2 linked regions of the Oceanicoccus sp. KOV_DT_Chl genome follow. The protein of the gene in region 2 interacts with the protein of the main gene of each other region in a pairwise test. Links are inferred from orthologs where the notes say so. Each region holds a gene or a part of one and is shown on either strand. Other genes may lie near its edges. The genes, in order: grxD and UNITIG_RS02570.

Region 1 (3,077 bases), on a different replicon or contig from region 2:
AGCGAGATTGACGACTTCAGCGCAGGGTTCACTCAGCTCAATGCCTATCATTAAGCCCTGGCCTCTTACTGCTTTAATCATCGGTTGTTGCTGTTGCGCAGCACTAAATTGCTGCAACATATATTCGCCTAACTGCTTGGCGTTATCGCAAAGCTGTTGTTGCTCAATAGTATCAACGACTGCTTGCGCTGCGGCACAAACTAAAGGGTTGCCGCCATAAGTGGAGCCATGATTACCTGGTCCAAAAGTTTCCGCCGCTTTGCCATGAGCCAAGCATGCACCAATAGGTAAGCCATTGCCCAGACCTTTGGCGGTCGTGACCACATCGGGCAAAATACCGTGATGCTGATAGGCAAAGTAAGTGCCGGTTCTGCCATTACCGCTTTGAACCTCGTCAAGCATCATCAGCCACTGCTGTTGATCGCACAATTGCCGGATTTCTTTCAGGTAGTTGGCTGGAGGAATATTGATACCGCCTTCCCCTTGAATTGGCTCGACTAACACGGCAACGACATTGCTCTTATTGCGGGCAATGTTACTCAAAGCCTCAATATCACCAAAGGGGGCACGAATAAAGCCACTGACCAGCGGTTCAAAACCTGCTTGGATTTTTCGATTGCCTGAAGCGGTCAGCGTTGCCATTGTTCTTCCATGAAAAGCGTTAGACATCACAATGATTTGGGGTTGCTCAATGTCCTTGTTGTGGCCATAAAGGCGAGCAATTTTAATTGCCGCTTCATTAGCTTCGGCGCCTGAGTTGCTGAAAAAAACCGTATCCATGCCGGACACTTTACAAAGAGATTCTGCCAGTTGTTGCTGACGTTCGACACCATAGAGGTTGGAGGTGTGGATGAGCTTTTCAGCTTGTTGTTGGATAGCAGCCGTTACTGTGGGATGGGCGTGACCAAGGGCGTTAACACCAATACCACTAATGGCATCCAGATAGTCCTTGCCATCACTATCAAATAGACGTGCGCCCACACCATGGCTAAAGCTCACGGGTAAGCGACTATAAGTATTCATGACGGCGTTCACAGCGGTATCCTCAAATTCAACTATCAGTTTTTAGCTGAAAAATTATAGCCAAAAACGCAAAAAGGCAGCTGGAGCTGCCTAAATTAAGAACTAATCATATAGTGCTGACATGGGTTTGGCAATTGTCTAGTGACGAATTTTAGCGGGTATAGTCTGTTTACGAGCATGCTAACGAAAGGCCATTGAGGTTGGGTGGCGGAACAAATTGAATTGGCGACGGACTAATCTATAAGTATTATTGCTGAGTAATTTAGTCGGGCATTTTGCTGGTATTCACGTTACAATGACCGTCTATTTAACCCGATTTTGTAACCTGGTAGTTGTTTGCGGACAATTACGTTTTTAGATTTAAGCCAAGGTAAGCCTGATGGACATAATGGAAACAATTAAAGATCAAGTCGAAAGCAACCCGATTATTTTGTATATGAAGGGCTCCCCCAATCAACCGCAGTGCGGATTTTCGGCGCGGACGGTGCAATCGCTGATGTCCTGTGGAGAGCGCTTTGCTTTTGTAGATATATTGTCTAACCCTGAGATTCGTGCCAACTTACCGGTTTATGCAAACTGGCCAACATTTCCGCAGTTGTGGGTAAATGGGGAGCTGGTCGGCGGTTGTGATATCGTTTGCGATATGTTTGATAAGGGTGAATTGCAGACTTTGATTAAAGATGCTGCCCAGGCAACGGCAGAGAGCGAATAGCGCTGTAGCGCGAGGATTGCAAAAGCCGTCCCAGTTCGATTGTTTACAGATTAAAACCGCTCCTTATGGGCGGTTTTTTGGTTCTGATAGGTATAAGCTTTAGCCAGAACTGTGATATAAAAAAGACATACTGATAATAGTGATAATAAGCGCACATCAACTGGGTTCTTAGGGGTAGTCAAATCAAAATAGATATTCCCGGATATCGAGTCGTCCGTCCCATTGGGCGTGGTGGCATGGCGACAGTCTATTTAGCCATTCAGGAAAGCTTTCAGCGTGAAGTGGCGCTGAAGGTCATGTCTCCGCTGTTGTCGCAAGATGAGAGCTTCAGTGAGCGATTTTTACGGGAAGCAAGAATCGTTAGTCGATTGGTGCATCCACATATAGTCACCGTACATGATGTGGGTATTCAAAATGGCCACCATTATTTGTCGATGGAGTACATCGAGGGGCAGGATTTAAAGGATCGATTGCCCAGCCTTAATAGTGAACAGTTATTCCGTATTGTTGCTGAAGTTGCCAGAGCGTTGGATTATGCCGGTCGCAAAGGTTATGTGCATCGTGATGTAAAACCTGAAAATATTATGATCCATAATCTGGACGGCCGAGCGGTGTTGATGGATTTTGGTATTGCGCGAGCGGCAGACTCTGCCAGCACAATGACACGCACAGGTACTGCCTTGGGTACGCCGCATTATATGAGCCCGGAGCAGGCCAGGGGCGAAGCGATTGATTCACGGTCTGACCTTTATAGTTTAGGTGTGCTGATTTATTACATGTTGGCAGGGCGCGTGCCCTATGAAGCGGAGTCCCCAGTGGCGGTGGGAATAAAGCATGTTTCTGCCCCTATCCCTAAATTACCTGACGCGCTGTCGGGTTATCAGTATTTGATTGATAAGCTAATGGCGAAAGAGCCAAAAGATCGTTATCAAACAGGCAATGAATTAGTGCAGGCGTTGTCGTTGGTAGATATAGGGGTCTTGGATCAATGGCGTCCTACTCAGGGTTTTGAGTATCTGGGCAGTCATGAGCATACGCCTTTGCGTAGCGAGCAAGTTAGATTAGTGAGCGGCACTAACGCCTCTGCCGACACAGAAGTGCTGCAGCGGGCCGCTGCCGTAAGTAAGGCACCACCGAGTGCTGGTGATGGCTCAGCAGAGGAGTCATTACATATCCCGAAAGAAGATTTACAGCGACCGCAGCAAGCGAATAAGCAGCAGTGGATATTTGCCGTGCCGATTGTCGCCGCGTTAATTTTTGCGGGCTATATGTACAGTAACAATGACCGTCGACAAACCGCGGCAGAGCTTACCGATAAAGTGCCGGAGGTAACTACACAGAA
Region 2 (3,307 bases):
GTCGACTTTTTCTACTTTGCCAACAGGCGCATAGGAAGAAGAAATTAATGTTGTCGGATCTTCCGACCATACATCCTGTGCCGCTTGATTATCGAACAAAGCAAGCTGCCAATTGTGGACTGCCACTACACCTAGCACCCAACCACTCGACATACAGGCTTCAGAAATTTTTAACTGCACCGCATAAAATACCTGCGGGTCCATAGCGTAGCCGCCCCACTGCTCTGGCTGCAGAATTTTAAAAAAGCCTGCATCCTGAAAATCCTGAATAGTTTCATCGGGAATGCGACGAATTTGTGCACAACGAGCGGCTCGCTCGGCCAAAACTGGCTGCAAGGCTTCGGCTTTGGCGATAAGATCTTTTGCTCTGGAAGACGCTAAACTGTATTGATCTGACATACTCAACTCCACGTGACTAAGGGAACACTTACTCTCATAGCAGCAAGAATATAACCCAAAGCGAATGCCAGCATCCCCCATATAAGTGATATGCAACCATTACTGCTGAATAAACCCCTCACCAAAATCGGTTTATTCAATAACAGCCGGGTTATAACTGGTTGGGTCACCTAACATCGACCGGTGCGATGGCGGCTGCTTACCATTGATATCCACCACACCATACTCACTACCTAACTCAGCACCCACCCAAATCTTACCGCTGCGCTGCATGCGCTGAGGGTCTTTAGCCAATGCATCAATGACCAACCCAGAAAACTCCGGAGACTCGGCACCGGCTTCCATATCGGCATAAAGTTCAGGTTCAGCATCAAACACGCGCTGGGTCCGCTCGGTTTTAAGCAAGCCCATCCATAAAGAGATGACCGCCACATTATAGGGTTTAAAATCAACCGCCATATCATGGGCCATTTTATCCACCGCTGCTTTACCAGCGCCATAAGCCGGACCATGCATATAGCAACGTCCCCCAAACGATGATGTATTAACCACTAAACCCTCACCGTTCTTGACCAGCAACGGCGCAGCGTAATAACTGGCAACATAACTGGATCGCATACCCACATTTAAAATATCTTGCAGCGCTAACGGCTTTTGCCAGAACGGACCGTGATCAACCAAACCCTCTGGCACCAGCAAAGCATTATTAACCAGAATATCCAACCGGCCCTGCTCACGTTCAACCCGGGCGAAGAGTGCCTGTACTTGCCGATCATCGCCATGATCACAAACCACAGCGATACCGTTACCACCGCGGCGACTAATCTCATCCGCAGTGGCAGCCACAGTGCCGGGTAAATCAGCATCACCTTCGTTGATTGTGCGCCCGGTTACATAAACGGTGGCACCTAAGCCACCGAGCGCCAGGGCAATGCCTTTGCCAGCACCACGACTTGCGCCAGTCACCACGACCACCCGATTTTCTTGCAAACTCATACCCACCTCGCAGCAACGGTTATCACATCGCAGATAACATCAATCAAAAAATTAACCAAGCAAGAGTAACGGATGAGCATTAAAAAACAATCCGCCAGAGCAATGATAAAAGAATGGTAATTTAAGCCGTACTAGTCAGCTTTACTGCCACCTAAACAGTCAGGTGAATCAGGCGCCAAATTATTACGCTGCTGCCACTCATCGGCTGTATAAGTATGCAGCGCTAACGCATGCACCGGGCCAGCCAGTTCATCGGCCAACACCTTATAAATCATTTGGTGACGGGCAACGCTGCGCTTGCTATCAAATTCCGCGGACACTACAACGACTTTGAAATGAGTTTCTGAATTTGGAGGGACGCTGTGCATATGACTTTCATTGAGCACATCTAAAAACAAAGGTGACAGCGAGGAAGACAGTTTTGATTCAATGTCAGACTGGACACTCATAAAAAATCCAATAGCTAATTTAAATTTCAGAATAGTGCTAGATTCTTAATAGCAACGCTTATTGCGCCTTGCTTAACACGCTCTGACGATTATATAACGACAGCCATACTTCCAGCTCATCAACAGGTACCGGCTTACAATAAAAATAGCCCTGTCCTTTATCGCAACCCAATTGCTTTAAAGTATCAATGATTTGCAAATCTTCAATGCCTTCAGCAGTCACATTCAAACCCAAATTATGAGCCAGCTGCACCGTTGAATTGACAATAATTTGATCTTCATTATGTGCCATCATCTGACTGATAAAAGTACGGTCAATTTTTAAGGTATTGATTGGCAAGCTTCTTAAATACGCCAAGGATGAATAACCAGTTCCATAATCATCAATGGATATAGGTGCGCCCAAGGCGGCAATGGATTGCAACACTTGACGCGCTTTATCCGGGTCCGCCATCAAGGTGCTTTCGGTAATTTCTATTTCCAACTTTGAGCCATCTACCTGATAGCGCTGCAGGCAATTATCAATAAAACTGACAAAGCCAACATCAATTAAATTACGGGTAGAAACATTCACCGCAATAGAATATTGCCATCCCATTTTTTGCCATTCAGCTAATTGCTGGATAGCCGTTTCAACCACCCACCAGGTTACCGGCATAATCATATCAGTCAATTCAATTAGCGGTATAAACTCGACAGGGGGCAAGAGACCTAGCTGTGGGTGCATCCAACGTACCAGCGCTTCGAAGCCCACTACTTCATTGGTCTGCAAATCAATCACTGGCTGATAAAATAAACGCAGCTCGTCATTACTAATAGCCTGACGAATATCCATCATCAATGACAGCCGGCGCACCGAATAATGATCACTGGCACTGTTATATAAGCAGTGGTCTCTTGATTGCTGCTTTGCTTGATACATTGCCACATCCGCACAACGCATCAATGAGGATACAGAGTCACTGTTGGTTGGGTATAGCGCTATCCCTACACTTCCACCCACTACTAGCTCTAACTCGTTAATAGTGAACGGTGATTTAATTTCCTGCATTAATGCTGAAGCCAACGCAGTTATTGCGTCAACCGATTCATAGTCCTCAATTAAAACCGCAAATTCGTCGCCGCCCAGACGGGCCAGCGTAGTATTATGACCAACCAAAACAGGTTCTAATCGCGGGCCTATTTGCTTTAACAAATAATCGCCAGTTTCATGACCCAGGGTATCATTCACTTCCTTGAAACCGTCAAGATCCAATAAAAATAATGCATGCTGATTATTAGTAGAAGATACTGCTATTACCTTTTCCAATTGCTCAACAAAATAGCTTCTATTGGGTAATCCGGTTAAGCCATCATGATTGGCGCGGTATTCCATGTCACGTGTATGGCGAACGCGGTCACTTACATCCGTCATTACACCAAAAATTCGAGTTAACTGATTATCAACTACGACACTGGATAAA

What was found.
Region 1: the proteins of UNITIG_RS02570 (region 2) and grxD interact in binary tests that used the Escherichia coli proteins (3 or more experiments, as listed by UniProt). The link is inferred for Oceanicoccus sp. KOV_DT_Chl from one-to-one orthologs.

What each region holds. Positions count from the first base shown.
Region 1 is NZ_FQLF01000005.1:673,351-676,427, reverse strand. The notes cover bases 320-3,068. They hold grxD (Grx4 family monothiol glutaredoxin), read left to right. Parts: upstream 320-1,402; coding sequence 1,403-1,735; downstream 1,736-3,068. Other genes in these bases: UNITIG_RS20475 (protein kinase), read left to right, coding at 1,891-3,068; UNITIG_RS20485 (acetylornithine transaminase), read right to left, coding at 320-1,023. In the rest of the region: more of UNITIG_RS20485, read right to left, coding at 1-319; more of UNITIG_RS20475, read left to right, coding at 3,069-3,077. UniProt on the Escherichia coli protein: Monothiol glutaredoxin involved in the biogenesis of iron-sulfur clusters.
Region 2 is NZ_FQLF01000001.1:556,672-559,978, reverse strand. What follows is about bases 186-3,164. They hold UNITIG_RS02570 (BolA family transcriptional regulator), read right to left. Parts: upstream 1,845-3,164; coding sequence 1,527-1,844; downstream 186-1,526. Other genes in these bases: UNITIG_RS02565 (EAL domain-containing protein), read right to left, coding at 1,903-3,164; UNITIG_RS02575 (SDR family NAD(P)-dependent oxidoreductase), read right to left, coding at 532-1,395; UNITIG_RS02580 (acyl-CoA dehydrogenase family protein), read right to left, coding at 186-399. In the rest of the region: more of UNITIG_RS02580, read right to left, coding at 1-185; more of UNITIG_RS02565, read right to left, coding at 3,165-3,307. UniProt on the Escherichia coli protein: Transcriptional regulator that plays an important role in general stress response. Has many effects on cell morphology, cell growth and cell division. Acts by regulating the transcription of many genes, including dacA (PBP-5), dacC (PBP-6), ampC and mreB.